One region of the Paenibacillus nitricinens genome, then DNA from elsewhere that is predicted to be linked to it. Evidence: predicted binding sites of a transcription regulator. Region 1 holds the regulator's gene; the other holds the start of a gene.
What was found. Region 1 encodes CtsR, which represses protease genes until heat stress. Its sites were predicted from a motif close to ATGGTCAATAAAGGTCAAACA; they were not measured.
Positions count from the first base shown of each region.

Region 1 (16,507 bases):
GGTGTTCTCGAACAGGCATCAACCCGTGGGAATGGTGTAGTGGGTGAAGGAATCCTTGCACAGGTGAAGACCATTAAGTCTGTTCCATTAACGATTCCTTTTAAAGAAGGGGTCATTGAGGTTCAGGGTGAAGGAATTATGAATCTGTCTGTGCTGGCTGATTATAATACACGGGCTGCAGAGCCGCTGAAGAATGCACGTAATGCAGCAGCGGGTGCACTGCGTAATCTTAATCCAAAGACGACTGCAGAGCGTCGGTTGAATGCTTATTTCTATAATGTAGGTTTTGCAGAGGGTGTAGATTTCGCAGATCATCAGGAGATGATGGATTTTCTGCGGAATAACAAATTCAAAGTAAATCCTTATCTGACTTACTGCAATGATTTCGATGATGTGACCGAACAGCTTGCTGGAATCGAGGAGAGTCGTTCAAGTCTTGATTACCTGATCGATGGGGCCGTAATTAAGGTGACGGATTTCCGTATCCGTGAGGTTCTTGGTTATACGGATAAGTTTCCACGCTGGGCGGTGGCTTATAAATTTGAAGCGGAAGAAACAACGACCGTGCTAGAGTCTGTTAGCTGGAATGTTGGACGTACAGGTAAAGTGACTCCGCTGGCTCGTGTTGAGGCTGTAGAGCTTGCTGGAGTTACCGTACAGAATTGCACCTTGAATAATGTGGGCGATATTGAGCGCAAAAACTTGAAATTCGCCTTAGGCTCACGAGTGTTTATTCGGCGCTCTAATGATGTTATCCCGGAAATCCTTGGCAAAGTAACAGAAGAGAATGACGGTGAAGAGATCATTTTTCCTGAAAATTGTCCGGCTTGTGGATATCCGCTGGAAATGCGCGGCGCGCATCTTTTCTGTAACAATAAGCTGAATTGTAGGCCGCAAATAGTTAGCCGGATTACTCATTTCGCTTCGCGTGATGCTATGGATATTGAGACGTTCAGTGAGAAGACGGCAGGCCAGCTCTACGACGAGCTTAATGTACATGACTCTGCCGATCTGTATGAATTGTCCTTTGAGCAGCTTGTACAGCTAAATCGTTTTGGAGAGAAAAAAGCACAGAATTTGCTGCAAGCGTTAGAAGATAGCAAGGGGCGTGATCTCGCTTCGTTCCTCTTTGCGTTAGGTATTCCTAACACAGGAAAAGCAACAACCAGGATGCTGGCTGATCATTTCCGCGATTTGGATGCTGTGATGCAGGCTAAAGCAGAGGAACTCGCTGAGTTACCGGACATTGGCGGGATTGTCGCCGAGAGCATTGTTAACTTCTTCGCAGATCCTATCGTTGTGGCGAACGTTTCGCGTTTACGCGCGCTTGGGGTTGAAGCGAAAGCTCCTGAGGCACCACGTCCTGTTAGTACGAATTCCTTCTTTAGCGGAAAAACGGTAGTGTTGACCGGTTCGTTACAAAAGCTTACCCGAGACGAAGCCGCTGAACGCTTAGAAGCACTTGGAGCGAAGGTATCCGGTAGTGTATCCAAGAAGACGGATTTAGTTATTGCCGGCGAGAAGGCAGGTAGTAAACTGGCCAAGGCGCAGCAGCTGGGCATTCAAGTCATTGAGGATGAGGATGAGCTGATTCGATTGCTGGAGATGTAAGCATAGTTATACTAGAACCTCAAAAGGTTCCAGTTCCATTTCGTTTAAGTACGAGAGGAGCTGGAACCCTTTTTTGCGTATTCTTCTTATTGTCATTCGATTGATCTGCTAATATATAAGCTATAGATACTTATTACTCTATTTGAAAGGATACCCCTTCCGTGAAGAGAGAGACGATATTGTTAGTAGATGATGAGAGGGAAATTGTAGAGCTGTTATCGATTTATCTCAGCAATGAGGGCTACCGGCTGCTTAAAGCCTATGATGGGTTGGAAGCGCTGGCGTGTCTGCAGAAGGAAGAAGTGGATTTAATTATTCTTGATGTCATGATGCCTAAGATGGATGGACTAGCGGCATGTATGAAGATCCGTGAAGCGCGGAAGATGCCGATTATCATCCTTTCAGCCAAAAATACCGATATGGACAAAATCTCAGGACTGAGCATAGGAGCGGACGACTACGTGGGCAAGCCTTTTAATCCTTTAGAGATTGTGGCCCGCGTCAAGTCACAGCTGCGTCGTTACCACGCATTTAATAAGGATAATAGTAGCTTGGGGAGTGAAAGTAAACTGAGCTTTGAAGATTTAACCATAGATACGTCTAAGCATGAGGTACATGTAGATCTACAGAAGATTAAGCTGACTCCGCGGGAATTTTCTATTCTAGAGCTTTTGGCAAGGCACCAAGGTCAAGTACTCAGCTTAGAACAGATTTACGATAAAGTGTGGAATGAACCATTTTTAGATGGAGGCAATACAGTTATGGTACATATTCGTAATCTCCGCGACAAAATTGAAATCGATTCAAAGCGCCCGCGTTACATACAAACCGTCTGGGGAGTTGGCTATAAATTAGATGGACCTTCCTGAAAGGATTAGGTGAGGCTTCTTGAATTCGAAATATATAACAACGATCCGGTGGAAGTTTATATTTGCATTTTTACTTAGTGTACTTTCCGGTGGTTTGTTACTTATGGCTGGCTACCAGCTCGTTAATTTTATGATCTATCTGAATCCAGCTCCAGAGTCGGCTCCCTATTCACGTATCTTACGCTGGATCATTAATCATATTGGCTCTGTGCCACTACTGACCGCAGCCGGGATTATCAGCTTTTTGCTGTTCTTTTTTATCTATACTCGTAAAGTAGTGCTGTATCTGGAGGAGATCACCAAAGGGATTCAGGAAATCACGAGCTCAGGGATGACTCACCGCATTGAGGTCAGAACATCGGACGAGTTGGGTGTGCTGGCTGAGAATATTAATGAAATGGCTGAGCGTTTGCAGCACTCCGTGGAAGAGGAACGTAAAGCTGTGAATGCGAAAAATGACTTGATTACTGGCGTTTCACACGACTTACGAACCCCACTCACCTCTGTCCTCGGCTTTCTGGAATATATCGAGCAAGATCGATGCCAGGAAGAAGTAGAAATACGATATTACGTGAGCATAGCCTACAACAAATCCCTTGTGCTGCGTAAACTGATCGACGATCTTTTTGAATATACACGCGTAAATAGTGGGGAATACCCTCTGGCTATGGAGCGATTAGATTTAAAAGCATTTATACGGCAGTTAGCGGAGGAGTCGGTTCCTGAACTAACAAAGGCTGAAATGACCTACGAGATCGATGACCAAGCTGATGAGCTGTGGATAGAGGCTTCCCCTAAAGAATTAGTTCGTGCTTATGAGAATTTGATTACGAATGCAATCCGTTACGGGAGAAGCGGCAAAAAACTGGAGATTGGTTTCAGTAAAAAGGGAAATGAAGCGATTGTCCGCATTAGCAACTTTGGAGAGAGGATTGCAGAGAGCGATATTCCGTTTATTTTTGAACGATTTTATCGGGCAGAGAAGTCCCGTTCACAGCATACAGGCGGTTCAGGCTTAGGCCTTGCCATTTCAAAAAGTATCATCGAACGCCACAATGGCGTTATTTATGTAGAAAGCTCCCCACTTCGCACGGATTTCATCACCTGTTTCCCCTTCTTCATAGAATCTTAAGAAAACTCTAGGCAGGTTCTTAAGATTTGGAAGCTATCCTTGAAATATAAGAAAGTATAAGCTTTAAGCTATACTTTATCCTTATATTTTTCGAAGAAATGCTTATCGTCCTTAAAAAGGACGCCGAAGGCGTTTCTTCTTATGAGCACAAGGAGGGATTACTATGCACAAACTTCGGACGGTTCGCATCCATTATCTTTATGTTTTTATAGGGAGTGCTCTTTTGAGTGCTGCCTTTCTTTTTGCTGTCCAGCGGGTTGTTGCTTTGCTGTATGCACATTATTCGGGGCAATCAGGCGTCTTTTTTGTTCGTCTTATCCATTGGACCATTAATCATATTGGAACAATCCCCAGCGCCATAATTCTATTTGTTCTATTCTTCAGCGGGTTGTTTATTCTCCGTTCACAGAAAATTGCCGATGATTTGCACACGGTATTGCTTGGAACCTCAGAGTTAGCAGATAAGGGAGTAACAAAAGAAATCAAGGTTCTCTCCGGAGGAGAATTAGGCCAAATCGCCGCTAACCTGAATCGCATGCAAAGAATTGAAGTTCCAAATAGAGGCGTAGCACCAGAAACGATGCAGGACACACCAGCAGTAGCTTTATTGATAAGAACTCGGGCAATTCTCCGTGCTCTCCGTGAGGTAGAGGAGGCTGACAATTCGGATGATGGGATGGAAGCCCAAGCACTTCTTGAAGCAGCGAATGTTGAAGCCCGTAGTATGGAGCGGTTCTTAGAGAACCTGATTATAGAGTCATGAATGCCGTTACCGAAAAAAAACAAAGTGTAGCCCGTTCAGGCAAGGATGGCAGATGGATCATGCGTACCCGGATACTCCGTCTGGGGTATTTATTATTTGATGGGAGTATCATTGGAGTAATAATAGCGCTCGTGGGTTTGCTTTACGTATTTCAATACGGCGGGCAAGTGGTTAAGCAGCAAGAGGATAAACTTCAGCTGCCGGAATCGAGCATCATTAAGGCCTCGGATGGGGCGACATTACGAAGGATCCCTTTACCGGGCTCGGGGTATAGACATTCAGCGGAGCTGGAGGAGATGCCTGCATTATTGATCAATACGTTTTTAGCGGTGGAGGACCGGCGCTTTTATAGCCACCAGGGGTTAGATTATAAAGGGATTTCTCGCGCTTTTCTAAAAAATATTGTGGATATGGATCTCTCCGAGGGCGGGAGTAGTATTACTCAGCAGCTAGCTCGCAATCTTTATTTGACCAGGAACAAGAATGTCATACGTAAGCTAAATGAAGCATCCATTGCTCTTGCATTAGAGAGACAGTTAACAAAACGAGAGATCCTAGGGCTTTACCTCAATCAGATTTATATGGGGCGTGGGCAATATGGAGTAAAGGCAGCTGCGGAGCGTTACTTCGGCGTATCCGATTTAAAAAAACTAGAAATATGGCAAATCGCCACCCTGGCGGGAATTCCTAAAGGACCGTCTATTTATAATCCGGTAGATAATTGGACATTATCCAAAACAAGAAGGGATCTCGTTCTACAGATTATGTTAGATCAAGGACTGATCACTAATGAACAAATGATTAAGGCTAGAGATATACAGTATCATCCTCCCGCTGCAAACAAAGAAGAAATCATTGGCGTACATTATGTGGATGCTACGCTTAAGGAAGCGGCTCAGATCACTGGGAAGTCTGTGGAGGAGCTTCGGACGGGTGGCTACATTATTGTTACAGGATTGAACATTAAAGCACAGCAGGCGCTTGAACAGGCCTTTCTTAAGCACTCATCTTTCCCGCCCGACGGAAAAGATCAGCAGGTAGAAGCAGCTATGACGATTATGGATCATCGTACAGGTGAAGTGGTAGCATTGATTGGTGGGCGTGAACATAACGAGGGGAGCTTGAATAGAGCTACAATTGATGCGCGGCAACCTGGGTCCAGCTTCAAGCCGATCATTGACTATGGACCCGCACTAGAGAGCGGGAAGTATAGCCCGGATAGCATACTGTCTGATCGCAAATACGCTTATGGAAGCTATGTACCTGAGAATTTGAATGGAGTGTACCAAGGTAAGATTACCATGAACACAGCGCTACAAAAATCCATAAATGCGCCAGCCGTCTGGCTTTTGAAGCAGGTTGGAATCTCATCTGCGCGGCAATTCGCAGCCAAATTAGGAATTGTACTGACGGAGGAGGATAACCATTTATCAATAGCTTTGGGAGGGCTTCATAACGGAGTATCTCCACTTAAAATGACACAAGCCTACGGTGTCTTTGCTAATGGAGGTAAACTGAATGAGGCTCATATGGTACGCACGATAATGGATTCAAAAGGGAAGGTCGTATACACACATCCCTCTGAATCCCGTCAGGTCATATCGCAACGAACCGCAGAGGCAATGACGATGATGTTACGTAATGTTGTCAATGAAGGAACAGGCAAAAAAGCACAAATGAACAGACCTGTAGCAGGGAAAACCGGAACAACCCAATTGGACCTGTTAGGCGTGAGCAAGAAAGCTAATCGCGATCTGTGGTTTGTTGGATATACTTCGGAATGGACAGCTGCAGTGTGGATGGGGTTTGATCGTACAAATAGGGATAATTATATGACAGAGGGCAGCGGGAAGGCTGCCGCTCTATTTTCTGCAGTCATGAGTAAGGCGTTAAGTGGTTACTGATTTTACTGATGTTTATTGAGCGGCCCATTCTTCTAGTTTCTCGTCTCTAGGAAGCAGGAGAGCAAGGAAACCAAGAAGAGGGAGGAATCCACAAGCAATAAACACTTTTGAAATTCCAATGGTGTCAATCAGATTGCCGAGTACCAAAGAGCCAATTCCTCCGAGCCCAAAAGCAAGACCAGTGATTAACCCTGAAACTGTTCCGATATTGCCTGGATAAAGCATCTGAGCGTAGATTACAGTAACGGAGAAGCTGGACAAAAGGATGAAACCACCAATCAGCAGGAGAATAGCTGCCCACATTTGGTTCACAAAGGGTAGAGCCAGCGCAAAGGGCACTGTTCCGACCATAGAAAGAAGGATGAGATTACGCCGTCCGAAGCGGTCAGCCAGTGGGCCTCCAAAGAATGTACCGACAGCTCCAGCTGCCAGATACATAAAAATATAGATTTGGGCCTTATCAAGCGTCATTTGATATTTGTCCATTAAATAGAAAGCGTAGTAACTGCCGATAGAAGCGCCGTACCAAGATCTTACAAAGACTAGGAACACAAGGATGATAGTTGCCGTGCGAATACTTTTGCGGCGGGCAGGATCGATTGCGCGTGCGGTTGATTTCTTATGAAACGTATATCCCGCATCCAGCATCTCCCGATACCAGCGAGCGACATAGGTCTGGACGGCAATTCCGGCAGCCGCAACGATAGTGAAGCCAAGAGCCCCGATCTGCCCAAAGGGAATGAAAATCCATTTTGTAAGCATTGGACCTAGAGATTGCCCGGCATTGCCGCCGACTTGAAAAATAGATTGCGAAAGACCTTTCCGCTGACCGGCAGCCATATGAGCCACACGCATGCCTTCCGGATGAAAGGTAGCAGATCCGAAGCCGATTAACATGACGGAAAACAATACAAGGATATAGTTGTTGGCATAAGCCAATAAAAGTACGCCTAAAAATGTGCTGCACATGCCCAGTGGTAACAAAATAGGACGAGGTTTGCGATCAGCGGCATATCCGATGACTGGCTGGATCACTGAGGACGTCATGTTTAAGGCGAAGGAGATCCACCCAATTTGAGCAAAGGAGAGCATCAGGTTATCTTTAAGAATAGGGAAGATTGCAGGGATAACTGCCTGAATAGAATCGTTAAATAAATGAACAAAGCTGACAGCCAGCAAAATCTTATAAATTGTTGCTTGCTGCAGATTACGCTGCTCCTTGTCCTTAGTGTTTGTTTGGCTCGTAGCAGTAGATGGATTGTTTTTCATTTAGACTCCTTTCGTACGTATCATTAGAAGTTAATATATGGGATTACGATAGATTCTATTTAGCCACAGATTATGAATTATTGGAATCAATTTGTGTTGGTTTGTGTTAGTTTGAAAGTATTTATTCGTGGATTATTTTTATTTCAAAAAAAGCTTGCAAACATAAGAACGGCATGGTATATTATCTCTTGTGCTTATGACGCATCGAACAAATGAAACACAAACGATGAAAAAATAAGTTGACAAGAAATACGACAACATGATATACTAAAATTCCTGTGCAAGAGACATTGAATGTCGAAATGCTAGGAGCAAGTTCTTTGAAAACTGAACAAATGGAACGCGTTAATTTTTAAAAAGATTCATTTAATGAATCGTCAGTTTCAAAATGAGCATATCGCTCTTTTCAATACTAATTGGAGAGTTTGATCCTGGCTCAGGACGAACGCTGGCGGCGTGCCTAATACATGCAAGTCGAGCGGAGTTATTTTGAAAGCTTGCTTTCAAAATAACTTAGCGGCGGACGGGTGAGTAACACGTAGGCAACCTGCCCCTTAGACTGGGATAACTACCGGAAACGGTAGCTAATACCGGATAATTTCTTTTTTCTCCTGAAGAAAGAATGAAAGACGGAGCAATCTGTCACTGAGGGATGGGCCTGCGGCGCATTAGCTAGTTGGTGGGGTAACGGCCCACCAAGGCGACGATGCGTAGCCGACCTGAGAGGGTGAACGGCCACACTGGGACTGAGACACGGCCCAGACTCCTACGGGAGGCAGCAGTAGGGAATCTTCCGCAATGGACGAAAGTCTGACGGAGCAACGCCGCGTGAGTGATGAAGGTTTTCGGATCGTAAAGCTCTGTTGCCAGGGAAGAACGTCCGGTAGAGTAACTGCTACCCGGAGTGACGGTACCTGAGAAGAAAGCCCCGGCTAACTACGTGCCAGCAGCCGCGGTAATACGTAGGGGGCAAGCGTTGTCCGGAATTATTGGGCGTAAAGCGCGCGCAGGCGGTCATTTAAGTCTGGTGTTTAAACCTTGGGCTCAACCTGAGGTCGCACTGGAAACTGGGTGACTTGAGTACAGAAGAGGAAAGTGGAATTCCACGTGTAGCGGTGAAATGCGTAGATATGTGGAGGAACACCAGTGGCGAAGGCGACTTTCTGGGCTGTAACTGACGCTGAGGCGCGAAAGCGTGGGGAGCAAACAGGATTAGATACCCTGGTAGTCCACGCCGTAAACGATGAGTGCTAGGTGTTAGGGGTTTCGATACCCTTGGTGCCGAAGTTAACACAGTAAGCACTCCGCCTGGGGAGTACGGTCGCAAGACTGAAACTCAAAGGAATTGACGGGGACCCGCACAAGCAGTGGAGTATGTGGTTTAATTCGAAGCAACGCGAAGAACCTTACCAGGTCTTGACATCCCTCTGAATCCACTAGAGATAGTGGCGGCCTTCGGGACAGAGGAGACAGGTGGTGCATGGTTGTCGTCAGCTCGTGTCGTGAGATGTTGGGTTAAGTCCCGCAACGAGCGCAACCCTTAACTTTAGTTGCCAGCAAGTAATGTTGGGCACTCTAGAGTGACTGCCGGTGACAAACCGGAGGAAGGTGGGGATGACGTCAAATCATCATGCCCCTTATGACCTGGGCTACACACGTACTACAATGGCCGGTACAACGGGAAGCGAAACCGCGAGGTGAAGCCAATCCCATCAAAGCCGGTCTCAGTTCGGATTGCAGGCTGCAACTCGCCTGCATGAAGTCGGAATTGCTAGTAATCGCGGATCAGCATGCCGCGGTGAATACGTTCCCGGGTCTTGTACACACCGCCCGTCACACCACGAGAGTTTACAACACCCGAAGTCGGTGGGGTAACCCGCAAGGGAGCCAGCCGCCGAAGGTGGGGTAGATGATTGGGGTGAAGTCGTAACAAGGTAGCCGTATCGGAAGGTGCGGCTGGATCACCTCCTTTCTATGGAGAATCGTCTTCTGCAATGAAGACATTCAAATCGGAAGTTAAACTTCCACAATCATTTAACGCGTATCCATTTGTTCGGTTTTGATGGAATTTGCGGGGCCATAGCTCAGCTGGGAGAGCGCCTGCCTTGCAAGCAGGAGGTCAGCGGTTCGATCCCGCTTGGCTCCACCAACAAACTTCATCTATTTGTTATGTCTAGAATATTTTTACCTTGATCCTTGAAAACTGGATACCGAAACGAATTTGCGTTTTAGAACATCTTTTAGCAACTTGTGTAAACAAGTAAATGTTATTAGTGAGATTTTTCTTAGGGAAAATCAAGGTTAAGCTAATAAGAGCACACGGAGGATGCCTAGGCGCCAGGAGCCGACGAAGGACGTGGCGAACAACGAAACTGCCTCGGGGAGCTGTAAGCAAGCTTTGATCCGGGGGTGTCCGAATGGGGAAACCCAGCTGTGGTAATTCGCAGTTACTCATCTCTGAACACATAGGAGATGTAGAGGCAGACCAGGGGAACTGAAACATCTAAGTACCCTGAGGAAGAGAAAACAATAGTGATTCCGTCAGTAGCGGCGAGCGAACGCGGAACAGCCTAAACCTAAGAGCTTGCTCTTAGGGGTTGTGGGACGTCTCACATGGAGTTACAAAGGAATATGGTAGGTGAAGAGGTCTGGAAAGGCCCGCGATAGAGGTAAAAGCCCTGTAGCCTAAACTGTGTTCTCTCCGAGACGGATCCCGAGTAGTGCGGGGCACGTGAAACCCCGTATGAATCCAGCAGGACCATCTGCTAAGGCTAAATACTACCTGGCGACCGATAGTGAAACAGTACCGTGAGGGAAAGGTGAAAAGCACCCCGGAAGGGGAGTGAAATAGAACCTGAAACCGTGTGCTTACAAAAAGTCAGAGCCCTATTAATGGGTGATGGCGTGCCTTTTGTAGAATGAACCGGCGAGTTACGTTTAACATGCAAGGTTAAGTCGAGAAGACGGAGCCGCAGCGAAAGCGAGTCTGAATAGGGCGAATGAGTATGTGGACGTAGACCCGAAACCGTGTGATCTACCCCTGTCCAGGGTGAAGGTGCGGTAACACGCACTGGAGGCCCGAACCCACGCATGTTGAAAAATGCGGGGATGAGGTGGGGGTAGCGGAGAAATTCCAATCGAACTCGGAGATAGCTGGTTCTCCCCGAAATAGCTTTAGGGCTAGCCTCGGTATTAGAGTAGTGGAGGTAGAGCACTGATTGGGTGCGGGGTCCGCAAGGATTACCAAGCTCAGTCAAACTCCGAATGCCATATACTTATTGCCGGGAGTCAGACAGTGAGTGCTAAGATCCATTGTCAAAAGGGAAACAGCCCAGACCATCAGCTAAGGTCCCCAAGTGTGTGTTAAGTGGGAAAGGATGTGGAGTTGCACAGACAACCAGGATGTTGGCTTAGAAGCAGCCACCATTGAAAGAGTGCGTAATAGCTCACTGGTCGAGTGACTCTGCGCCGAAAATGTAACGGGGCTAAACACACCACCGAAGCTATGGCTAGATACTATGTATCTGGGGTAGGGGAGCGTTGTATGTGGGTTGAAGGTGTACCGTAAGGAGCGCTGGACAGCATACAAGTGAGAATGCCGGTATGAGTAACGAAAAGATCAGTGAGAATCTGATCCGCCGAAAGCCCAAGGTTTCCTGAGGAAGGCTCGTCCGCTCAGGGTAAGTCGGGACCTAAGGCGAGGCCGAAAGGCGTAGTCGAAGGACAACAGTTTGAAATTACTGTACCACCGTAATCCGCTATGAGCGATGGGGTGACGCAGGAGGGTAGTGACGCGGACTGATGGATATGTCCGTCTAAGCAGTGAGGCTGATGTGTAGGCAAATCCGCACATCATTAAGGCTGGGCTGTGATGGGGAGCGAAAATTACAGTAGCGAAGGTCATGATCTCACACTGCCAAGAAAAGCCTCTAGCCAGGAGAAGGTGCCCGTACCGCAAACCGACACAGGTAGGCGAGAAGAGAATTCTAAGGCGCGCGGAAGAACTCTCGTTAAGGAACTCGGCAAAATGACCCCGTAACTTCGGGAGAAGGGGTGCCCCGGTAGTGTGAATAGCACGAGGGGGCCGCAGTGAAAAGGCCCAAGCGACTGTTTAGCAAAAACACAGGTCTGTGCGAAGCCGCAAGGCGAAGTATACGGGCTGACGCCTGCCCGGTGCTGGAAGGTTAAGGGGAGTGGTTAGGAGCAATCCGAAGCTATGAACCGAAGCCCCAGTAAACGGCGGCCGTAACTATAACGGTCCTAAGGTAGCGAAATTCCTTGTCAGGTAAATTCTGACCCGCACGAATGGCGTAACGACTTGGGCGCTGTCTCAACGAGAGATCCGGTGAAATTTTAATACCTGTGAAGATGCAGGTTACCCGCGACAAGACGGAAAGACCCCATGGAGCTTTACTGCAGCTTGATATTGAATTTGGGTACGATCTGTACAGGATAGGTGGGAGCCGTAGAAATCGGAGCGCAAGCTTCGGTGGAGGCGCCGTTGGGATACCACCCTGATCGTATCTAGGTTCTAACCTAGTACCGTAATCCGGTACGGGGACCGTGTCAGGCGGGCAGTTTGACTGGGGCGGTCGCCTCCTAAAGAGTAACGGAGGCGTTCCAAGGTTCCCTCAGAATGGTTGGAAATCATTCGAAGAGTGCAAAGGCATAAGGGAGCTTGACTGCGAGACCTACAAGTCGAGCAGGGACGAAAGTCGGACTTAGTGATCCGGTGGTACCGCATGGAAGGGCCATCGCTCAACGGATAAAAGCTACCCTGGGGATAACAGGCTTATCTCCCCCAAGAGTCCACATCGACGGGGAGGTTTGGCACCTCGATGTCGGCTCATCGCATCCTGGGGCTGAAGTAGGTCCCAAGGGTTGGGCTGTTCGCCCATTAAAGCGGTACGCGAGCTGGGTTCAGAACGTCGTGAGACAGTTCGGTCCCTATCTGTCGTGGGCGCAGGAAATTTGAGAGGAGCTGTCCTTAGTACGAGAGGACCGGGATGGACGTACCGCTGGTGCATCAGTTGTTCCGCCAGGAGCATGGCTGAGTAGCTACGTACGGACGGGATAAGCGCTGAAAGCATCTAAGCGTGAAGCCCCCCTCAAGATGAGATTTCCCAATTAGTAAGACCCCTTGAAGACGACGAGGTAGATAGGTTGGAGGTGGAAGTGCAGTAATGCATGGAGCTGACCAATACTAATCGGTCGAGGGCTTATCCTATACTTAAAACGCAAATTCAATTCGGATTCAGTTTTCAGGCATCAAGCCTGGATTACGCTATGGAATTTATTCGCACTTCTGTGATGAAGCAAATTTCACGCGACAGCGTCTGTTTGACAGACGCATGTTTGGTGGCGATAGCGGAGGGGTTCCACGCGTACCCATCCCGAACACGACCGTTAAGCCCTCCAGCGCCGATGGTACTTGGACCGAAGGGTCCTGGGAGAGTAGGACGTTGCCAAGCACAATTAGACCACTGTTGAGTAATCGACAGTGGCTTTTTTGCGTTTATTGTAGACTGTGGAAAACTTGTGGATAAACTTTTGAATTTGCAGAAAAGTTACGCACATGTGGATAGATGATTGAGAGAAAAATAATCCCTAAATAGTGTGGATTAAATACATATTTATATGGATCTGTCAACAAAAAACCTAAGTAATACACGGGTTGCTGTGGATATAGCGAGAATTATGTGGATAGAGCTATTGATAAGTGGATAACTATTTTAACTTGGATAGGACAAGATTTCAAGACTATTTTTAAACCTGCATAGAGCTGTGGATAACTGAAAATAAAGTTATAAATAATGCAATAGATTAGCGCACAATTGACGCTCTTGTTATACTTATCCTAAAAGTAATTTTATAAAGGATGAGGTGAGTTTGTGGTAATAAGACAGTTACGTTCAGAAGAATTTGATGCGAGCATGAACTTGTCAGAATATGCTTTTCAGTACAAGCTTCCTAGTGAAAAAAGGGCAAGTGCAAAGGAAAGATTCAAGGCTGAACAGGTATGGGGTGCTTTTGAGGATGGAACATTGGAAGCTAAATTGACGATTATTCCTCTCCAAGTCTACATACAGGGCAGAGTGGTACCTATGGGTGGTATAGCAGGAGTAGCTACATGGCCAGAGAACCGCAGACAAGGGCATGTGGCAAATCTTTTGTCTCATGCGCTGCATACGATGAATGAGGCAGGTCAAACGCTCTCTTTTCTACACCCGTTCCTGATTCCGTTTTATCGTAAATTTGGCTGGGAGGTTTATTGTGAATATAAGAAATACTCTATTCCAGTAGCGAAGTTTCCCAAAAAGGTTGAAGTTGAGGGCAAGGTTAAACGGGACATCAAAGATATCGAAGTATTGGATAGCCTATACAATCGATTCGCTGTTAGTTATAACGGGACACTTAAGCGCGATTTGGACTGGTGGGAGAACTCTGTTCTAGAAGATGAAGGAAAGAGTGCAGTATTTTACTCCAAGAGTGGTGAACCAGAGGGATATGTGCTGTATAAGATAGAGAACAGAGAACTGGTCATTGATGAATTTGTTTTTTTGAATGAACAAGCTCGGCAGGGGCTGTGGACATTTCTTGCGAACCATGATTCGATGGTGACCGGTGCATCCTTAAAGCTGGTGCCTTCGGATGACATGTTACCTTTCTTGCTGCCAGATCCACGTATAGAACAAGAGAATTATCCTTATTTTATGGGGCGGATTGTTAATGTCAAGTCATTCATTGAAACATACGCCTTCAGAGGAAACAGTAGTCAAAAGAAGCAGCTTATATATATCGAAGATAAGTATGCACCTTGGAATGATGGATTGTGGGCATGGAACATCTCTAATGAGGGATCGGCTACTTTGACACGAGTGGAAGGGGAACGGGCGGAAGCAGACTTAAACTGTGATATAGGCACATTGACGGCCTTGATGCTTGGATACAAACGACCAACAGAGATGGCTCGTTATGGAAGTGTCTCTGGCCACGCAGCAGCAGTGGAATGGTTTGAAGAAATTATTCCACAAGCACAGACAGCTTTATTTGATCATTTTTAAAATATAAGAAAGCATAAGTTCAACGCTATACATTATCGTTATATTTCTCGCATAAACGCTTATCGTCCTAATAAGGACAACGAAGACGTTTATTCTTGACAAAAATTAGGCTCTCCCCTTCGAAAGAAGTTGGGAGAGTTCTTTATTTCCGAATACATTCGCTGAAAAAAGTGAAAAATAAGAGAATCCACTTGGAATTAGCACAGAATATGTTATAATATTAAAAAGTCAAAGAAAGTCAAAGTCAACGAAGCTTAATGACAGCGATCCGATCCTTTGAACGCGTGGGATTATCCACAAATGTTTAAGTTCAATTAAAGACCATTGTCATTATGAATACAAGTTGCAATTGGTATTATAAAGATTCAAGCACTGGAGGATGAGTGATGCGCAATATCTCTGATATTATCGAACAATATCTGAAGAATATTTTGCATGAAAGTCCCGAAGGTACGGTGGAAATCCAGCGAAATGACCTGGCGGACCAGTTCTCATGCGTACCGTCACAGATCAATTATGTCATCAGTACACGCTTTACTCTGGAAAAAGGTTATGTGGTGGAAAGTAAGCGGGGTGGCGGGGGATATATTCGTATTCAACGTTTTGAATTACCACCAAACGTGGCACTGCATGCCCATTTAAACCATACTATAGGTGGCGGGATTGATCAGAACGCTGCTGAAGGGCTGATTTATCAGCTGGAGGAAGCTGGTTTTCTAAGTAAGCGTGAAGCGTGCCTTATGCGCGCTGCTGTTTCTCGGGAATGCCTAACGGTTAAGATTCCATACCGGGATGAGATTCGTGCCAAGATTATGAAGGCGATGTTAATCTCTTTGTTAGGCAAATAATTGTCAACCATAAGGGAGGGGCTTTCGCTTATGCAATGCCAGGAATGTGGCGTCAAGCCGGCAACACTCCACTTCACTAAGATCGTGAATGGAGAGAAGACAGAGTTTCATATCTGCGAGAGCTGTGCACGGGAGAAGGGTGAACTCATTCCCGGAACGGCTGGAGGATTCTCTATCCACAGTCTGCTCTCAGGTCTGCTTGATCTTGAAGGTGCCGGCAAGGAGAAGTCGGCTGCAACGAAGACTACGCAGAGTCTGCAGTGTGAGAATTGTGGGATGACGTACTCCCAGTTTAGCAAATTAGGCCGTTTTGGCTGTAGCTCCTGTTATGAGTATTTTAACAGTGCACTGGACCCGCTTTTTAAGCGAGTGCATGGCAGTACTTCACATGTAGGTAAGATTCCGAAACGTGCAGGAGCTCAGATTGTATTTAGACGCCAAATAGATGAACTCAAGCAGGAATTACAGCAAAGTATTACACAAGAGGAATTCGAGAAAGCAGCGGAGCTGCGAGATCAGATTCGTAAACTTGAAAAAGAAATAGCACAAGAGTAAAGTCTTTGATATATAGGGGGGATATGACATGTCAAGTCTCCGATTTACTGAACAAGCGCTTAGTGATTGGATGCGTTCTGGAGGTAGTCACTCCGAGATTGTAATTAGCAGTCGTATGCGTATTGCCCGTAATCTAGAGCATCTTCCGTTCCCAATGCTGGCTTCCTTAGAGCAATCGGAAGAAGTATTAGAGCTACTGGCTCCTGTGTTTCATGAGGAAGCAGCTGCAGATTTCGGATCTTTTCAACTCCTAAAGCTTGATGAAGTGAATGAACTGGACAAAAAGGTACTGGTTGAGAAGCATCTAATCAGTCCTAACTTGGCTAATGATTCGCGCAGTGCGGCTGTCTTATTAAATGAAGATGAGTCGGTCAGCATCATGATTAACGAAGAGGACCATCTGCGAATTCAATGTCTGTTTCCTGGTCTTCAGGTCAGAGAAGCATGGGAACGTGCGACGGCGATTGATGATATATTCGAGGCAGCTGTCAA
Region 1 covers NZ_CP183948.1:6,184,064-6,200,570, reverse strand. The annotation lists gene ligA (NAD-dependent DNA ligase LigA) at 1-1,611, shown strand, start outside; gene ACN6KS_RS27735 (response regulator transcription factor) at 1,773-2,480, shown strand; gene ACN6KS_RS27730 (sensor histidine kinase) at 2,500-3,612, shown strand; gene ACN6KS_RS27725 (hypothetical protein) at 3,776-4,375, shown strand; gene ACN6KS_RS27720 (transglycosylase domain-containing protein) at 4,435-6,279, shown strand; gene ACN6KS_RS27715 (MFS transporter) at 6,292-7,548, opposite strand; rRNA gene ACN6KS_RS27710 (16S ribosomal RNA) at 7,962-9,520, shown strand; tRNA gene ACN6KS_RS27705 (tRNA-Ala) at 9,622-9,697, shown strand; rRNA gene ACN6KS_RS27700 (23S ribosomal RNA) at 9,848-12,775, shown strand; rRNA gene rrf (5S ribosomal RNA) at 12,903-13,019, shown strand; gene ACN6KS_RS27690 (GNAT family N-acetyltransferase) at 13,440-14,612, shown strand; gene ACN6KS_RS27685 (CtsR family transcriptional regulator) at 14,999-15,460, shown strand; gene ACN6KS_RS27680 (UvrB/UvrC motif-containing protein) at 15,491-16,015, shown strand; gene ACN6KS_RS27675 (protein arginine kinase) at 16,044-16,507, shown strand, end outside.

Region 2 (16,507 bases), 780 kb from region 1:
AGCTTTTGTTTTACCAAAGAGATGCTCAGCACCGCCGGAGATGGCACCGGAAAGACCCGCGCTTTTCCCCTTTTGCAGAAGAACGACCGCAATAAGACCGACGGAAAAAATCAGGAGCACAACTTTCAAAAAGATATCCATTCACTTCCACCTCCTACGCCTAAGCATCACTATCTATGGTAATTGAGGTTATCACGATACATAAACAGTATTCTTATTTTATCATAGCAATGCCGTTAATACAACAGCCTAGGCTGTTAAGTCGTAGCTTTTCTTGAAAGATTAGAATAAACAGCTATTCAAAAAAAGACCCGCCATAATGGCGGGTCTTCGTACTCTGCTATAAAAGCAGATTATCTTTTAAGGTTGTAGAAGGATTTCAGGCCGTTGTATTGAGCCAATTCACCCAACTCGTCTTCAATGCGAAGCAATTGGTTGTATTTAGCAACACGGTCTGTACGGGAAGGAGCACCCGTTTTGATTTGACCAGCGTTAGTCGCAACAGCGATGTCAGCGATTGTGCTATCTTCGGATTCGCCGGAACGGTGAGAGATAACAGCTGTGTAACCAGCACGTTTAGCCATTTCGATAGCATCGAAAGTTTCAGTCAATGTACCAATTTGGTTAACTTTAACCAAGATGGAGTTACCGATACCTTTTTCGATACCTGTTGCAAGACGCTCAGTGTTTGTAACGAACAAGTCGTCACCAACCAATTGAACTTTGTCTCCCAATTTTTCAGTAAGCAATTTCCAACCATCCCAGTCGTCTTCGGACATACCGTCTTCGATTGTGATGATTGGGTATTTCTCAACCCATGAAGCAAGAAGGTCAACATACTCAGCGGAAGTGTAAGATTTACCTTCGCCAGCAAGTGTGTATTTACCGTCTTTGTAGAACTCAGTGGAAGCAACGTCCATACCCAAGAATACGTCAACGCCTGGTTTGTAACCAGCTTTTTCAATAGCTTCGATAATTGTAGTGATAGCTTCTTCATTCGAACCAAGGTTTGGTGCGAAACCACCTTCGTCACCCACAGCAGTGTTCAGGCCTTTGGATTGAAGTACGGATTTCAAGTTGTGGAAAATTTCAGCACCTGTACGAAGAGCTTCTTTGAAGCTTGGAGCTCCTACAGGAAGAACCATGAACTCTTGAACATCGATGTTGTTATCTGCATGCTCACCACCATTGATGATGTTCATCATTGGTACTGGAAGAGTTTTAGCGTTGAATCCGCCCAGGTATACATACAAAGGAATATCCAATGCTGCTGCAGCTGCGCGAGCTACGGCCATGGATACTGCTAGGATTGCGTTAGCGCCCAATTTACCTTTGTTATGTGTTCCGTCCAAAGTAATCATCAATTTGTCGATGCCCACCTGATCAAGAGCGTCCATACCGATAACTTCTGGAGCAATGATTTCATTTACGTTCTCAACAGCTTTAAGAACGCCTTTACCCATGTAACGGGATTTATCGCCATCACGAAGCTCTACAGCTTCATGAGCACCAGTGGAAGCGCCGGAAGGAACGATAGCGCGGCCTTTAGCACCGGATTCAAGATAAACGTCAACCTCTACAGTTGGGTTACCGCGGGAGTCAAGGACTTCGCGAGCATATACATCAGAAATAATAGTCATTTTAGTTAATCTCCTTTAAACAATGTTTTGGTTTTTAATTGTTAAAGCTTGAATCTTAGGTATTGTTTCCTTATTTGCGACTAGCAATCATGGATTGACCGGTCATTTCAGCAGGTTGCGGAAGTCCCATCAGATCCAGAATGGTTGGTGCTACATCGGCAAGGATACCGCGATCGCGCAATACAACATTTTCATCCGTAAGGATGAACGGAACCGGGTTAGTGGTATGAGCTGTGAACGGACGACCGTTCTCATCAAACACCATGTCTGCATTACCGTGATCGGCAATAATGATCGCAACGCCACCCTTGGCAACTACTGCGTCCACTACTTTACCTACACACTCATCAGTTACCTCTACAGCCTTGATTGTTGGCTCCAGCATTCCGGAGTGTCCAACCATATCAGGGTTTGCAAAGTTAAGGATAATAGCATCCTGTCTTTCCGCTTCAATTTCTGCTACGCAGGCTGCAGCCACTTCGTAAGCACTCATCTCAGGTTGAAGATCATAGGTTGCTACTTTAGGAGAGTTGATCAAGATACGAGTTTCTCCTGGAAGCTCCTCATCACGTCCACCACTGAAGAAGAACGTTACGTGCGGATATTTCTCAGTTTCCGCGATGCGCAGTTGCTTCTTGTTTTGTTGCACAAGTACTTCACCCAATGTGTTATCCAGGTTCTTCGGTGAATAGGCTACATAACCTTGTACCGTTTCACTGAAAGTAGTCAGGCATACGAAGTGCAAGTCTTGCGGGAACAAAGGACCCCGTTCGAAACCACGGAAATCTTGATTCGTGAACACTTGTGACAACTGAATAGCACGGTCAGGGCGGAAGTTGAGGAACACGACGGAATCGCCGCTCTCTACTGCCGTTACCGGCTTGCCTTCACTGTCTACAATTACGCTAGGTTCAACGAATTCGTCGAACACGGAATTTGAATAAGATGCAGTGATAGCTTGCAGAGCATCCGTGTATTTCGGTCCTTCGCCATAAACCATAGCACGATAGGCTTTTTCTACACGATCCCAACGTTTGTCACGGTCCATTGCGTAATAACGCCCGGATACCGTAGCAATTGTACCTACTCCAACCTCTTCAATCTTAGCAACCAGATCTTGAACAAACTTCTTACCACTATCTGGAGGTACGTCCCGGCCATCCATGAAAGCGTGGATATACACTTCGTGCATATCTTCTTTCTTAGCCAGGTCAAGCATAGCAAACAGGTGATTAATATGGCTATGTACCCCTCCGTCGGATACAAGCGCGTAAAGATGAAGCTTTTTACCTGTGTTCTTAGCATTTCTAACTGCGGCTACCAGTGTTTCATTATCGAAGAATTCGCCCTCACGGATCGATTTATCGATACGAGTCAAATCCTGGTATACAATCCGTCCTGCACCAATATTTAAGTGCCCTACTTCAGAGTTGCCCATTTGGCCTTCTGGAAGACCAACAGCTTCACCACAAGCAGTAAGGGTAGTATTAGGATATTGTTTCAAGTAACGGTCATAGTTAGGTTTGTTAGCTTGAGCAACGGCGTTACCTTCAGAGGTTCCACGCAAACCGAAACCATCCATGATGATCAAAGCTACAGGTCTTGGAGCTGACATCTTACTTCGCCCCCTCAACCAATTGAACGAAGGAAGCAGGCTGCAAGCTGGCACCGCCAACAAGCGCACCATCGATGTCGCTTTGGCCCATGTACTCAGTTACATTCTCAGGCTTCACGCTGCCGCCGTATTGAATACGAACAGCTTCAGCTGTTGCTGCATCATACAAATCTTTTACAAGACTGCGGATGTAAGCAATAACTTCGTTAGCATCTTGGGAAGTGGATGATTTACCTGTGCCAATAGCCCAGATAGGTTCGTATGCAATGACAACTTTTGCTGCTTGCTCGGCACTAAGTCCTTGGAATGCAGCTTCAGTTTGTACTTTACATACTGCTTTAGTTTGATCAGCTTCACGCTCTTCGAGCTTTTCGCCAACACATACGATTGGAGTGATACCGTGACGGAATGCAGCATGCATTTTCTTATTCACGATTTCATCTGTTTCGCCAAAATAAGCACGACGCTCTGAGTGACCAATGATTACATAGTCTACGCCGAGATCGCTAAGCATTACACCACTGATTTCTCCAGTGTAAGCACCGTTATCTTCAAAGTGCAGGTTCTGTGCGCCAATCTTGATGTCTGTACCCTTTGCAGCTGCTACAAGTGCAGGCAGGTTAGTAAATGGAGCGCAGATTACAGTCTCAACGCCTTCTACTTCTGCTTTGCCTTTGATGTCAGCAATAAAGCTTTCTGCTTCAGGAACTGTTTTGAACATCTTCCAGTTTCCTGCGATAATTGGTGTTCTCATGACTTAAGTTGCCTCCTTCTTGGGTCTTACTTATCGTTCAGTGCTTCTACGCCAGGAAGCGCCTTGCCTTCCATGAACTCAAGGGATGCACCGCCACCAGTTGAAATATGATCCATTTGATCAGCCAGGTGGAATTTCTCTGCTGCTGCTGCGGAATCTCCGCCACCAATAACAGTATAACCTTCAGTAGTTGCACAAGCTTTTGCTACTGCAATTGTACCTTCAGCGAATTTATCAATTTCAAATACACCCATAGGTCCATTCCAGACAACTAGCTTGGAGTTTTTGATCACATCTGCATAAAGCTCACGGGTTTTCGGTCCGATATCAAGACCTTCCCAGCCTTCTGGGATTTCATTGAAAGGAACGATTTGCGTGTTGGCATCCGCACCGAATTTATCGGCTACCACGACGTCAACTGGAAGCAAGAAGTTCTTACCAAGCGATTTGGCTTTCTCAATGAATTCAAGAGCAGTTCCCAATTTATCGTTGTCCACTAGGGAAATACCGATTTCAAATCCCAATGCTTTGGTAAAGGTGTAGGACAGACCGCCACCGATCAAGACATTGTCTGCCAAATTCAGCAGGTTGTCGATCACGTCAATTTTGTCCTTCACTTTCGAACCACCGATGATTGCAGTGAAAGGACGCTCAGGGTTAGAAAGAGCTTTACCCAGAACAGACAATTCTTTCTCCATCAAAAGACCGGATACAGCTGGTAGGAAATGAGCGATACCTTCTGTCGATGCATGAGCACGGTGAGCCGCACCAAACGCATCGTTAACGAACAAATCAGCCAGTTCAGCAAATTGTTTAGCCAGTTCAGGATCGTTTTTCTCTTCGCCTGGGTAGAAACGAACATTCTCAAGTACAAGTACGTCGCCTTCTCCTAGCTCAGCAATTTTTGCTTTTACAGCTTCACCAACAGCTTCGTCAGCTTTAGCTACTGGTTTGCCAAGAAGCTCGGACAGACGTTCAGCAGCAGTAGTCAAACGCATGGAATCTACGAATTGGCCTTTAGGACGACCCATGTGACTTGCAAGAATGATCTTTGCACCGTTCTCAATCAAATATTTAATAGTTGGAAGTGTTTCGCGGATACGAGTATCATCAGTAATTTTACCGTCTTCTACAGGCACGTTGAAATCCACGCGTACAAATACGCGTTTACCCTTTACTTCTACATCACGGACGCTCTTTTTGTTCATGATTAATTCCTCCACACCCCATATTGTTTCTAGCAGGAAACAAGAAATACATTTAGAAAGAGCGGAAACAAGGAACTTCTGTTTCCGCTCTATAGATGTTGCTTATATCAAGTCAATTACTTAGCGATTTTAGCGAATTTCTCCAAAGTACGAACCAATTGTGCAGTGTAGGACATTTCATTGTCATACCAAGCAACCGTTTTAACCAGTTGTTTGTCGCCAACAGTCAATACTTTAGTTTGTGTAGCATCGAACAGGGATCCGAAAGTCATACCTTTGATGTCGGAAGATACGATTTCATCTTCAGTGTAACCATAAGTGTCTGGATCGGAAGCTGCTTTCATAGCTGCGTTGATTTCTTCAACAGTAACGCTCTTATCAAGAACAGTTACAAGCTCAGTGAGGGAACCAGTTGCAACTGGAACACGTTGAGCTGCACCATCCAATTTACCTTTAAGTTCTGGAATAACCAGACCGATTGCTTTAGCAGCACCAGTAGTGTTAGGGATGATGTTCTCAGCTGCTGCACGAGCACGTCTGAAGTCACCTTTAGCATGTGGAGCATCCAAAGTGTTTTGGTCGCCAGTGTAAGCGTGAATTGTAGTCATCAAGCCTTCAACGATACCGAACTTGTCGTTCAATACTTTTGCCATTGGAGCTAGGCAGTTAGTAGTGCAAGATGCGCCGGAAATAACAGTCTCAGTACCATCAAGAATGTCATCGTTAACGTTGTAAACGACAGTTTTCATGTCGCCAGTAGCTGGAGCGGAGATAACTACTTTCTTAGCTCCACCTTTCAAGTGTTTTTCAGCTGCTTCTTTAGTTGTGAAGAAACCTGTGCACTCAAGTACGATATCAACGCCTAGGTCGCCCCATGGCAATTCTTCAGGGTTGCGGTTAGCAAGAACCTTAACTTCTTTACCATTGACTTTGAAGAAGCCATCATGAACTTCAACATCACCTTGGAATTTACCTTGAGTTGTATCATATTTAAGCAAATGAGCAAGCATCTTAGCGTCAGTCAAGTCGTTGATTGCTACCACTTCGATACCTTCTACATTTTGAATACGGCGGAAAGCAAGGCGTCCAATACGTCCAAATCCGTTAATTCCAACTTTTACACTCATTGAATAGTTCCTCCTAGAATTCGTTTTATTTATTCAAAACAGACCGTGAAGCCTGTCATGACAACAATGTTAAGTATAATGCAAGATATATGTTCTAGTAAGTTACGACGATATCTGTAACTGATTGTCAATCTCCTTGCCTATTTCCACAGCAGCAGCCTCGTCCGTGACGAGAATATTCTCCTGCCCGAAACGCAGCATGGCATGAATAGCTTTGGCCTTTGGCTTGCCTCCGGCAATACCGATGACAGTTTCCGTCCGAACAATATCTTCTAGACGTAATCCCATCGTAAGCATCGTATGCACAACCTGACCATCTTCATTAAAATAATATCCAAAGGATTCTGCCACTGCTCCCTCACCCTGGATTTCTGAGACAGTAGCCTCATCCAGCTTGCGGCGGCGAGTCATTTCAATGGCATCCCCAATCCCATGTACAATAATACGCGAACTGCGGATGATTTGTACAATCTCTCCAATATTAGAATCAAGTGCTAATGACTGATAGGCATCCCCACTAAGTAAATCAGGGACATGCAGCAACCGGTAATTCGCTCCAACCCGTTTTGCCATTGTAGAGGCAATCGTGTTGGCTTGAATCTCCATACTCTCTCCTAATCCGCCACGCGCTGGAACAAACCAGGCGTTCTTATAGGAAAGGGATAACGGCGGTGTCAGTTGATCAGCCATATCGGCAAGCGTTGATCCACCTGTGACAGCAACAATATCATCTGTACGGAGGACACTGAGCAGCGCTTTTGCACCTGCGCGGCCAAGCTCACGTTTGGTGAATGGTGATGACTCACAATCACCCGGCACCACAATGACTTTATCCAGACCGTATGTTGCCCGAATTTTCTCTTCCAGCTCATCCAGACCAAACAGGCTCTTAACGACCGGCTCTAGCAAATCAAGCAGTCTGCGCCCAGCAGCGCTAATGCGCATACCAACGCTCTCGATCTCAATGAGCCCTTGCGATTTCAGAAGATCCGTCTCGGCACGCAGTACCCGCTCAGTCATATCAAGCGAAGCGGCAAGCGTTCTGCGTCCAATGATATCGGACAGCATGATCTGATGAAGAATCGTGTACCGTCTCTTAAGGGTTTCCATGAGATCAGGCAGAAGCTGCTTTTGGATATCTAATAAATTACGCATGCTTTCACTCCTGCAACTTCGTCTTCCTCTATTCCCTTGTTCATGGTCTCAAAATGTCCCGGGTAAACTTTTTAAGTCCCACTCATATTCTAACCAAATATTGCTCGAAGTGCAAGTCTTCCGAGAGTAGAATTCTCAAGCGCTTGTCTTCTTATACATTTATAAGATTGGGAAAGAGTTAAAGCACCTAAAACCTGTCATTAACTATCCAGATTCTATCTCTGAGTGAAAACGAATATAAGCTTGTCTACCTTTAAGAAAAAGGATAGTGTCCTGCTCTGTATTATTAAATTCATTGCAATTGCTCAGGAATTATATTATAATCATTTTTGTTGCGCCCGTGGTCCAATGGATATGACGTAGGCCTCCGAAGCCTGAGATCCAAGTTCGATTCTTGGCGGGCGCGCCATTAATTTCACTTTTGTACATAATTTAGTAGTGCCTATACTACTACTTAACCAAAGAGCCGCATGTCGGCTCTTTTTTTTGAATATAAGTTTGACTTTCTTTGACTTTTTGTTTGAATTTGTTTATCATGTGGGTAATACGGCAAGAGTAAAAATGAATACATTTGAAGAACCAATATCAAGGAGGTTTTCCACGTGAGTTATATTCCTATGGTAGTAGAACAGAGCAACCGCGGTGAGCGCGCTTATGACATCTATTCCCGCCTGCTGAAGGACCGCATCATTTTCCTTGGAACGGAGGTTAATGACGTGGTAGCCAATTCTATCATCGCACAAATGCTGTTCTTGGCTGCCGAAGATCCTGAGAAGGACATTCACCTTTATGTGAATAGCCCTGGTGGTTCCATCACTGCAGGTATGGCTATTTTTGATACAATGCAGTACATTAAGCCAGACGTTTCCACCATCTGTGTCGGTATGGCAGCTTCCATGGGAGCTTTCCTGCTTAACGCTGGTGCTAAAGGCAAACGCTTCGCACTTCCTAACAGTGAGATCATGATTCACCAACCTCTGGGTGGTGCTCAAGGTCAAGCAACGGATATCGAAATCCGTGCTCGCCGTATCCTCAAATTGCGCGATAAGCTGAATCGCATTCTTGCAGAACGTACGGGTCAACCCCTGGAACGTATTGAGAAGGATACAGATCGTGATTACTTCATGACTGCTGCAGACGCGGCAGCTTACGGTATCGTTGATAAAGTCATCGAGAAAACACTGCCTAGCGGTGTGTAAGCTATAAAACAACACAAAGAGGCTGTACACTATCCACTTGATGGCTAGTGCACAGCCTCTTTGCTTTTCAGACCCCCATTACAAATGAATCTCAATTAAATCAAACCACCATAACCAAGCGCATTGAGTTTCTCAGCAATCACACGGTAGCCTCGGCCATTAGGATGTAAGTGGTCAAACGATAAAAGGCCTCTCTCATTTCCTGCAAACTCACCATAAATAGAAGCAAATCCAACTACTCGGCTACTATACTGCGATGCATAGCGGTTAAACTGCTTCACCCACTCTGTAGCGCCTACTACCTGAGGATAGGGATTATACAATCCCACAATTCGAATGATATAAGGTCTACGTGCCCCCGCTTTCAATTGGAAGAGAATACTCATAATGACAGCGAAATTTTGTTTGCATTCCTGCAGTGATCTTCCCAGCTCTTTAGATAAATTCCCAGGTTGTCTAGCTGCAGCCTTTGCAGCATGAATTAAATCGTTGCCACCGATGGATAGCGTGATAATGTCGGCTGCTCGAATGGCTTCGCGAGTCATTGCACTCCCCCGTAGCCGCTGTTCCAGTTCAGAAGTAGTCAATCCATTCACGCCCAAATTCGTAGAGGCTACATTAGAACGCAGTCTCCCTTCCGCCATTCTACGGTACACCGGTACAAAACCGTTACCTGGCAGAGCGCCAAATCCAGTCGTCAAGGAATCGCCAATTGCAGTGTATTGATAGCTCATAGCTCTCCCCCGTTCATAAACTAGTTACTCCATTTAGCATATGAATTCGAGGTGATTCTGGTAAGGGGGAGATGTCCAGTGGTGGCACTAGCGGTTACGAATTCTCTATTTATTTTACAGCAGCAAATGGGCTACCGCCTTCCGGCAACAGTTCTTTGAAAGTAAAGGGGTATTCGGGGAACCCCGCAGCATATGCTGTGTATTCGTACAATTGGAAGAACAGAACGACCTGATCATCCTTCAGATAAAAATACTTTTCCGTATTCAATCCGTTGAATCCTCCCAAATAACTTTCCTCCGCTTTTACCAGCTTGTTCAACTTAGCATTTAACGTTTTTTTGTAGTTTGGGTTAGCACCAAAAAGATCGCCCAGCAATAGACGTTTGCCATCCTTGAGCGAGAAGGTAAACGCCTCCCGGTTGGTCATGCCATGAGCCCCGCCCGTATCGCTATACTGTGACATCAGCAAACTAATCACACCATTCTGATTGTAGGTCACTACATAATCTATATCATAAGTATACTTGGGCTCTGACCCAGAACGATTGGAGATATCCTGCTCTGCCCCTGCGGCGAATCTCATGGCACTTTCTTTCAAGGTATCGTTCATGGCCTTTTGCGCAGCGGATTGACTCAGTCCACTAATTTTCGGATAATCAAGCTGGATTAAAGCCTCTTTTCGATCTTTAGCATAGGTCTCAGTGGTTACTGTCAATGCGTTCTGTGGTCTGTTCATCACGTTCAGCTTACTAGAGCCTAGAGTCCAATCCACTTTATAGCCCAAATAATCATTTAAGAGACCGGATGGAACATAGAGACGATTGTTTATTAGCTTTCCTTCATATTCCCGAATGTAATAGTTGTTCACCCAGATAGAAGTACCAAAACTAGATAGCGTTAACTTGGCTTTAGCCGTCCCTTTTCCAATCGTGTATGCATTTTCTTCTTTATCATAAGTGAGAGGTAATCCCAGCACATCACGCATAAAGGTAATTGGGATCCAGACCTTCCCTTCCTGCACAATACCTGTCTGCTGCGAAATCACCCCGTTCGCCTTTAATACTATACTTGAAGCATTAGCCTTGCTCTTCGCCTGATCAGACGCTGCATAACCCGTATCACTAGGCAGTAATCCTCCACCAAGCAATAACCCCGCCGACATCAAACCTATGCCCCATTTGCGTACGATTTCTTTTGAGATATTCATCATCTTGTTTTCCCTCTCCTTTCCAATTAATTAAACATAATCCCAGAGAGCTTACACAAAAAAGAGGCATCCCCCACTATTAAGCGGAAGATTACCTCTTCTCTCTGTATTCATCTTGTAGGCTACTATTTCAATTCATACATAACGCTTAGTTGGGTTGTAACTTTAACTACTCCCGGTTGTACGGATGTGCTTGCACCAGCATCTGCTGCAGCCATATCCATTTTTAGATTTTGTTCAAAATATACTGGAGTAATATCGCCATCATTTTGACTAACCGTGAGCACTTGGCCTAAGCTACGTTTAGCTGCCTTAGCAATAGCTCCTGCCTTAACATCTGCGTTCGCCATCGCCTTTTCAATCACCTGAGCTTCAAAGGCAGAAGTATCTTCCACAGAAAAACGTGCATTTCCGAGATTGTTTGCCCCTGCTGCAGATGCAGCGTCAAGCAATTCACCAACCTTAGTCAGATCTCTATAAGACACTAACAGCGTATGATTCGCGTTGTATCCTTTTACTTGCTGTCCTTCTTTTTCGCTATAACTATAGTTGGGTTGCACATAGAATTGGGTGCTTTGAATATCTTTATCTGCGATTTTCCAAGTCCCTTTCAGTAGGGTAGTGATCTTTTGGATTTTAGCAGCATTTGTTTTTTGTGCTTCTTGCGCAGTTGACGCCGTAGTATCTACTCCGATGGACAAGTATACAATATCCGGCTTGATGGACAATTCGCCTTTACCTACTACACTAACAACATTTTTCTGCACTTCATCTGCGTAAGCCTTTGTAGGACCCTGGGAGACACCACTCATACCAATTCCTCCAATTAACAAACTCCCTACAATCAACACTGAACCAATCTTCTTTACCAAACCTTTCATATTTGCCAGCCCCTTTCATCTTTTGTGATTTGTTATTATCCTCTAGACGAGTCATTCTGGTAAATGTTGCACATCTTAAATCTATTTTTTGGTATTAAAAAAAGCCCCTAGGGGCTTTTTAGTCATGCAATAAAAAGTCATGTCAAAAGATTATTGGTTCTCAAGCTCTTCTTTGCTGACGAGACTCGTCAAAGCGTTTACAGCTTGATCGGCGTCTGCACCATCCGCGCTGATATAGATCTCCGTGCCGGAACTGATCGCTAGGCTCATAATACCCATAATACTTTTGGCGTTTACTTTTTTATCGTCTTTTTCCACGAAAATCTCCGACGAAAACTTGTTAGCTTCTTGCACAAACAATGCTGCCGGTCGAGCGTGTAGCCCTGTCTTCAACCGAACAACTACCGGGTGCTTTGTCATGAAACGCTTACCCCCTAATTGAGTTCTCCCCAAAAATTTCACATTAATTTTATATTATTATATCATTATAACGTAAACCACACTAGAAAAAAAGTGACTAGCCGCCTCGAACCTTGTCCGCCAGTTCATCAATCTTACGAAGTCGATGATTTACTCCGGACTTACTAACCGTACCTTTCAGCATTTCACCAACCTCTTTAAGGTTGATATCTGGATGTGCCATTCGGATTTCTGCAACTTCCCGCAGTTTATCCGGCAAGCTCTCCAGCCCCACTTCTCGCTGCAGCAATTTGATATTCTCAATCTGCCGCACCGCGGCACTTATCGTTTTATTGAGATTCGCGGTCTCGCAGTTCACGATCCGATTCACGGAATTACGCATATCACGCATAATTCTTACATCCTCAAATTTGAACAACGCTTGATGCGCGCCGATCAGACTTAAGAATTCGATAATCTTCTCGCCTTCTTTAATGTATAGAATGAACCCTTTTTTACGTTCAATGCAGCGTGCGTTTAGGTGAAATTCACCAGCCAGATCAACTAGCGCTTTACAGTGCTCCTCATACATCGAGGAAATCTCCAAATGGTAAGAGGAACCCTCCGGATTATTAACCGATCCGCCCGCCAAAAAAGCACCCCGCAAATAAGCACGCTTACAGCAGTTATTCCCAACAATCTCTTTATCAATACCGTCGGTAAAAATAAATCCTTCGGACACAATTCTGAGATCATTTAAGATCTCCTGTACGCGGCTGGGGATTCTAACGATATACACGTTATTTTTCTTCAAACGCATTTTTTTACGCACGAGTAGCTCAATATGGACCTGGTAATATTTCTTAAGCAAAGAATATACCCGCCTTGCAATCGCGGCGTTCTCCGTCGAAATGTCGAGAATCACCTTTTTGCTTGAAAGCTGCACAGATCCATTCATACGGATAAGTGCTGACATTTCCGCCTTCTCACAACAGGGCTCACTCTCCACCATCGTCAGCTCTTTTTTGGTAAGGGCCGCAAAAGACAAGGGTCTCACCTCTTTCTGAAATAAGTACGTCATTCATATATACAAGCATAAAAGCCTTCGGTGTCCTTGTAAGGACGGTAAGCGTTTAAGCGAGAAATATAAACCATAAAGTATAGGTGTAAAACTTATACTCTCTTATATTTTAAGTTATACCCTAGGGTTTCTGTTTATCCAATCTTGCACAAGCTGATAGATATGATGACTAAGCTTATCGGTATCATGCCTTAAATAAGTTCGGAATAACACTAGCTTATCCGCTATAACTTTATATGCACTACCTTCTAGTACATCCTTATCGAGCTGTACCGGACGCGCACCCTTCTCAGCGTACTTCGACTGCACCTGCTCTGGAATTTCACCGTCATTCACAATAATATAATCAAATAAATGAATTCCAATATGATCATAAACAGCTTGTAGATGGTCATTTACAGTATAATTATCCGTTTCGCCAGGCTGAGTCATTACATTGCAGACAAAAATTTTGATTGCATCAGAAGATACAACAGCTTCTGCTAGCTTCGGAACAAGTAGGTTCGGAAGAATGCTCGTATATAGACTCCCTGGACCCAAAAGAATCGCATCTGCATTTCGAATCGCTTCAAGCGCTTCAGGCAACGGTTCCACATCAGCAGGCTCCAAAGAAACCCGTTTAATGATCCCGCCTGCTTCCGGTATTTTAGATTCCCCCGTGATAATCGTGCCGTCCGACATTTCCGCACGCAATACTACGGCATCTCCCGCAGCGGGTAATACCCGTCCGCGAACAGCAAATAATCGGCTAAGCTCACGAACAGCTGTGACAAAATCACCAGATATATCTGTAAGCGCGGCAAGAATTAAATTACCAAGACTATGGCCCGCCAATCCTTCGCCCGTGTTAAAACGATATCTCATAATATCCGCCATGAGCGGCTCTACATCAGCCATAGCTGTTAATACGTTGCGGATGTCCCCAGGAGGCGGCATTTGCAGTTCACTACGCAAAATGCCCGAGCTTCCTCCGTCATCTGCTACGGTAACTATAGCTGTAATATCTAGCGGCTTTTCTTTTAAGCCGCGAAGCATGACAGATAGTCCCGTGCCACCGCCCATAACGACGATACGTGGACGCTGTCTTTGTTCTTCAGCCACTATGGACCCCTTCTCTCATTAGTGCCGATCACGCTCGGAATCCCGATGACTAACAGCTACGGATTCCGTTTCGCTGACGCCCAGCATTTTGCCCAAATATTCAGAAATGGCTACTGAACGGTGTTTCCCGCCGGTACAGCCAATGCCGATAATAATCTGGGATTTACCTTCCCTACGATATTGCGGAATTAAGAAATGAAGCATATCGAGCAGTTTGGTCAGGAACACCTGTGTTTCAGGCCACTTCATTACATAGTCATAGACATCGCTGTCCTGACCTGTTTTGGGCCGCAGGTGATCCACATAATGTGGGTTAGGCAAAAAGCGAACATCGAATACGAGGTCTGCATCAATAGGAATACCATACTTAAATCCGAACGATGTAATGTTGACGGAGAGTGTACTTTTTCCTAAATGCGAGAACCGAGAAACGATCTTCTCCTTGAGCTGCACTGGTTTCATACTGCTAGTATCCAGACATAATGTGGCTGAATTCTTTAATTCCTCAAGCATCTTACGTTCCAGCTTGATACCATCAAGCGGAAGTCCCTTAGGCGCTAGCGGATGATGACGCCGGCTTTCCTTGTAACGCTGCACAAGCACCGAATCCGTAGCATCCAAGAACAAGATTTCACAGCCAATGGTTGACTCATCTTTGATATAGGCTAGAGACTCGGACAAAGCAGTGAAGAATTCCCTACCGCGCAGGTCAATCACAAGCGCTACCTTGGCGATCTTACCCTTCGACTGCTCAATCAGTTCTGCAAACTTAGGGATCAGCACCGGCGGCAAATTATCGACACAGAAGAACCCTAGGTCTTCCAGACTCTGAACAGCAATTGTCTTACCCGCACCTGACATTCCGGTAATAATGATCAGGGTGGCTCCAGCCGTTGGAGTATTGTCCAATTCGGTCATTAAAGCGTCCCCTCCCTAAATTAGTATATGAATACTCCCTATCTTTTAAGAACGAAGCAGAAGACCTGCCGCACCCACAATACCTGCATCATTACCAAGCTCCGCAGGGATAATCGAAACACCAGTCTGAAGCGGAGCCGGTGCGAGCTTAGCAAACACACGACGAACTTCATCAAATAGAATATCTCCAGCCTTGGACACACCACCGCCAATGATGAAGACCTCAGGGTTAAGCACGGCTGCAACAGAAGCCATAGATTTACCCAGGTAGTATGCTGCACGGTTTACTATGCGAATCGCTACTTCATCGCCAGCCTTAGCCGCATCAAAGACTTCCTTCGCAGCAATCTTCTCTACCATTGAGAGCGAAGTACGATCACCACGAGCTACTGCATCGTTAGCCATACGAATAATTCCTGTAGCGGAGGAAACGGTTTCCAGACATCCCATATTACCGCAACCACATTGAATGGCTTCCAAATCCGGCACTACAGTGATATGGCCAAGCTCACCTGCTAGACCTGCAAAACCTTGATAAATCTTTCCGTTAATAATAATTCCGCCACCAACACCTGTTCCTAGCGTATAGCAAACACAATTTTCAATCCCGCGTCCTGCACCACTCCAGGCTTCACCCAGTGCAGCCACGTTCGCATCATTGTCTATTTTGACAGGCTTGTTCCAGCGATCTTCCAAAATGGAGCGAATCGGCACATCTTTAAATCCTATGTTAGGCGCAAGTATAATGATTCCTTCACGAATATTTGTGAACCCTGCTACGCCCGCTCCTACACCTGCAAGCTGATCCCAAGAGTACGGGGAATCCTCCACAATTTGGCGAACATACTTCTCGATATTATCGATAACAGTATCGACACCTTCTGCAGTTCCTGTAGGTCCCTCATAAGTATGCAATAGAGTTCCCTCAGCATTGCAGATTCCAACCTTAATTGCAGTTCCACCCAAATCCACGCCAACGTAGATATTCTCAGACATGTAACAAGCCACCTTTTTTTATACTAAAATAGTTAATCCTAAGTACCAACTATAATAGAAGCCCCCTCTGTGGTCAAGGAAAGACAACACACCCGGGAATTCCTTATTTTAATACTATACTCTATTATATTCTAAAAAGACCCCCTTACGACTAAGTAAGAGAGTCTTCTGACTATATTATTATCTGGAAAATAACCTAAATCACCCATTTATTCTGACAAAATACGCTTTTGCCCCTCCAGTGCACGGATAGGTGCGATATTCTGTGTAAACTCCAGCGTACCCATATACCGACCAGTCTCGTCGCGGACAGCGAAATAACGGATATAGATAAATTTATCCTTGATGTTGATCCAGAAGTCCTCAGCATCCTTACGACCTGCCTTAAAGTCTTCCAGAAGCTTCTCTACCACATGAACACTTTGAGGCGGATGACAGTTCTGTACCGTGCGGCCGATAACCGCCTTAGTTCGGGCAAAGATACGTTCCTTC
Region 2 covers NZ_CP183948.1:176,674-193,180, reverse strand. The annotation lists gene secG (preprotein translocase subunit SecG) at 1-141, opposite strand, end outside; gene eno (phosphopyruvate hydratase) at 354-1,640, opposite strand; gene gpmI (2,3-bisphosphoglycerate-independent phosphoglycerate mutase) at 1,711-3,255, opposite strand; gene tpiA (triose-phosphate isomerase) at 3,257-4,009, opposite strand; gene ACN6KS_RS00920 (phosphoglycerate kinase) at 4,036-5,217, opposite strand; gene gap (type I glyceraldehyde-3-phosphate dehydrogenase) at 5,334-6,344, opposite strand; gene ACN6KS_RS00910 (sugar-binding transcriptional regulator) at 6,447-7,499, opposite strand; tRNA gene ACN6KS_RS00905 (tRNA-Arg) at 7,834-7,908, shown strand; gene clpP (ATP-dependent Clp endopeptidase proteolytic subunit ClpP) at 8,102-8,698, shown strand; gene ACN6KS_RS00895 (GDSL-type esterase/lipase family protein) at 8,794-9,432, opposite strand; gene ACN6KS_RS00890 (PdaC/SigV domain-containing protein) at 9,542-10,642, opposite strand; gene ACN6KS_RS00885 (SIMPL domain-containing protein) at 10,765-11,520, opposite strand; gene ACN6KS_RS00880 (HPr family phosphocarrier protein) at 11,671-11,940, opposite strand; gene whiA (DNA-binding protein WhiA) at 12,038-12,967, opposite strand; gene ACN6KS_RS00870 (gluconeogenesis factor YvcK family protein) at 13,115-14,062, opposite strand; gene rapZ (RNase adapter RapZ) at 14,120-15,019, opposite strand; gene ACN6KS_RS00860 (ROK family glucokinase) at 15,065-16,015, opposite strand; gene ACN6KS_RS00855 (DUF438 domain-containing protein) at 16,225-16,507, opposite strand, start outside.
Region 2: the regulator CtsR is predicted to act here: its motif matches at 7,995-8,015, upstream of clpP (ATP-dependent Clp endopeptidase proteolytic subunit ClpP).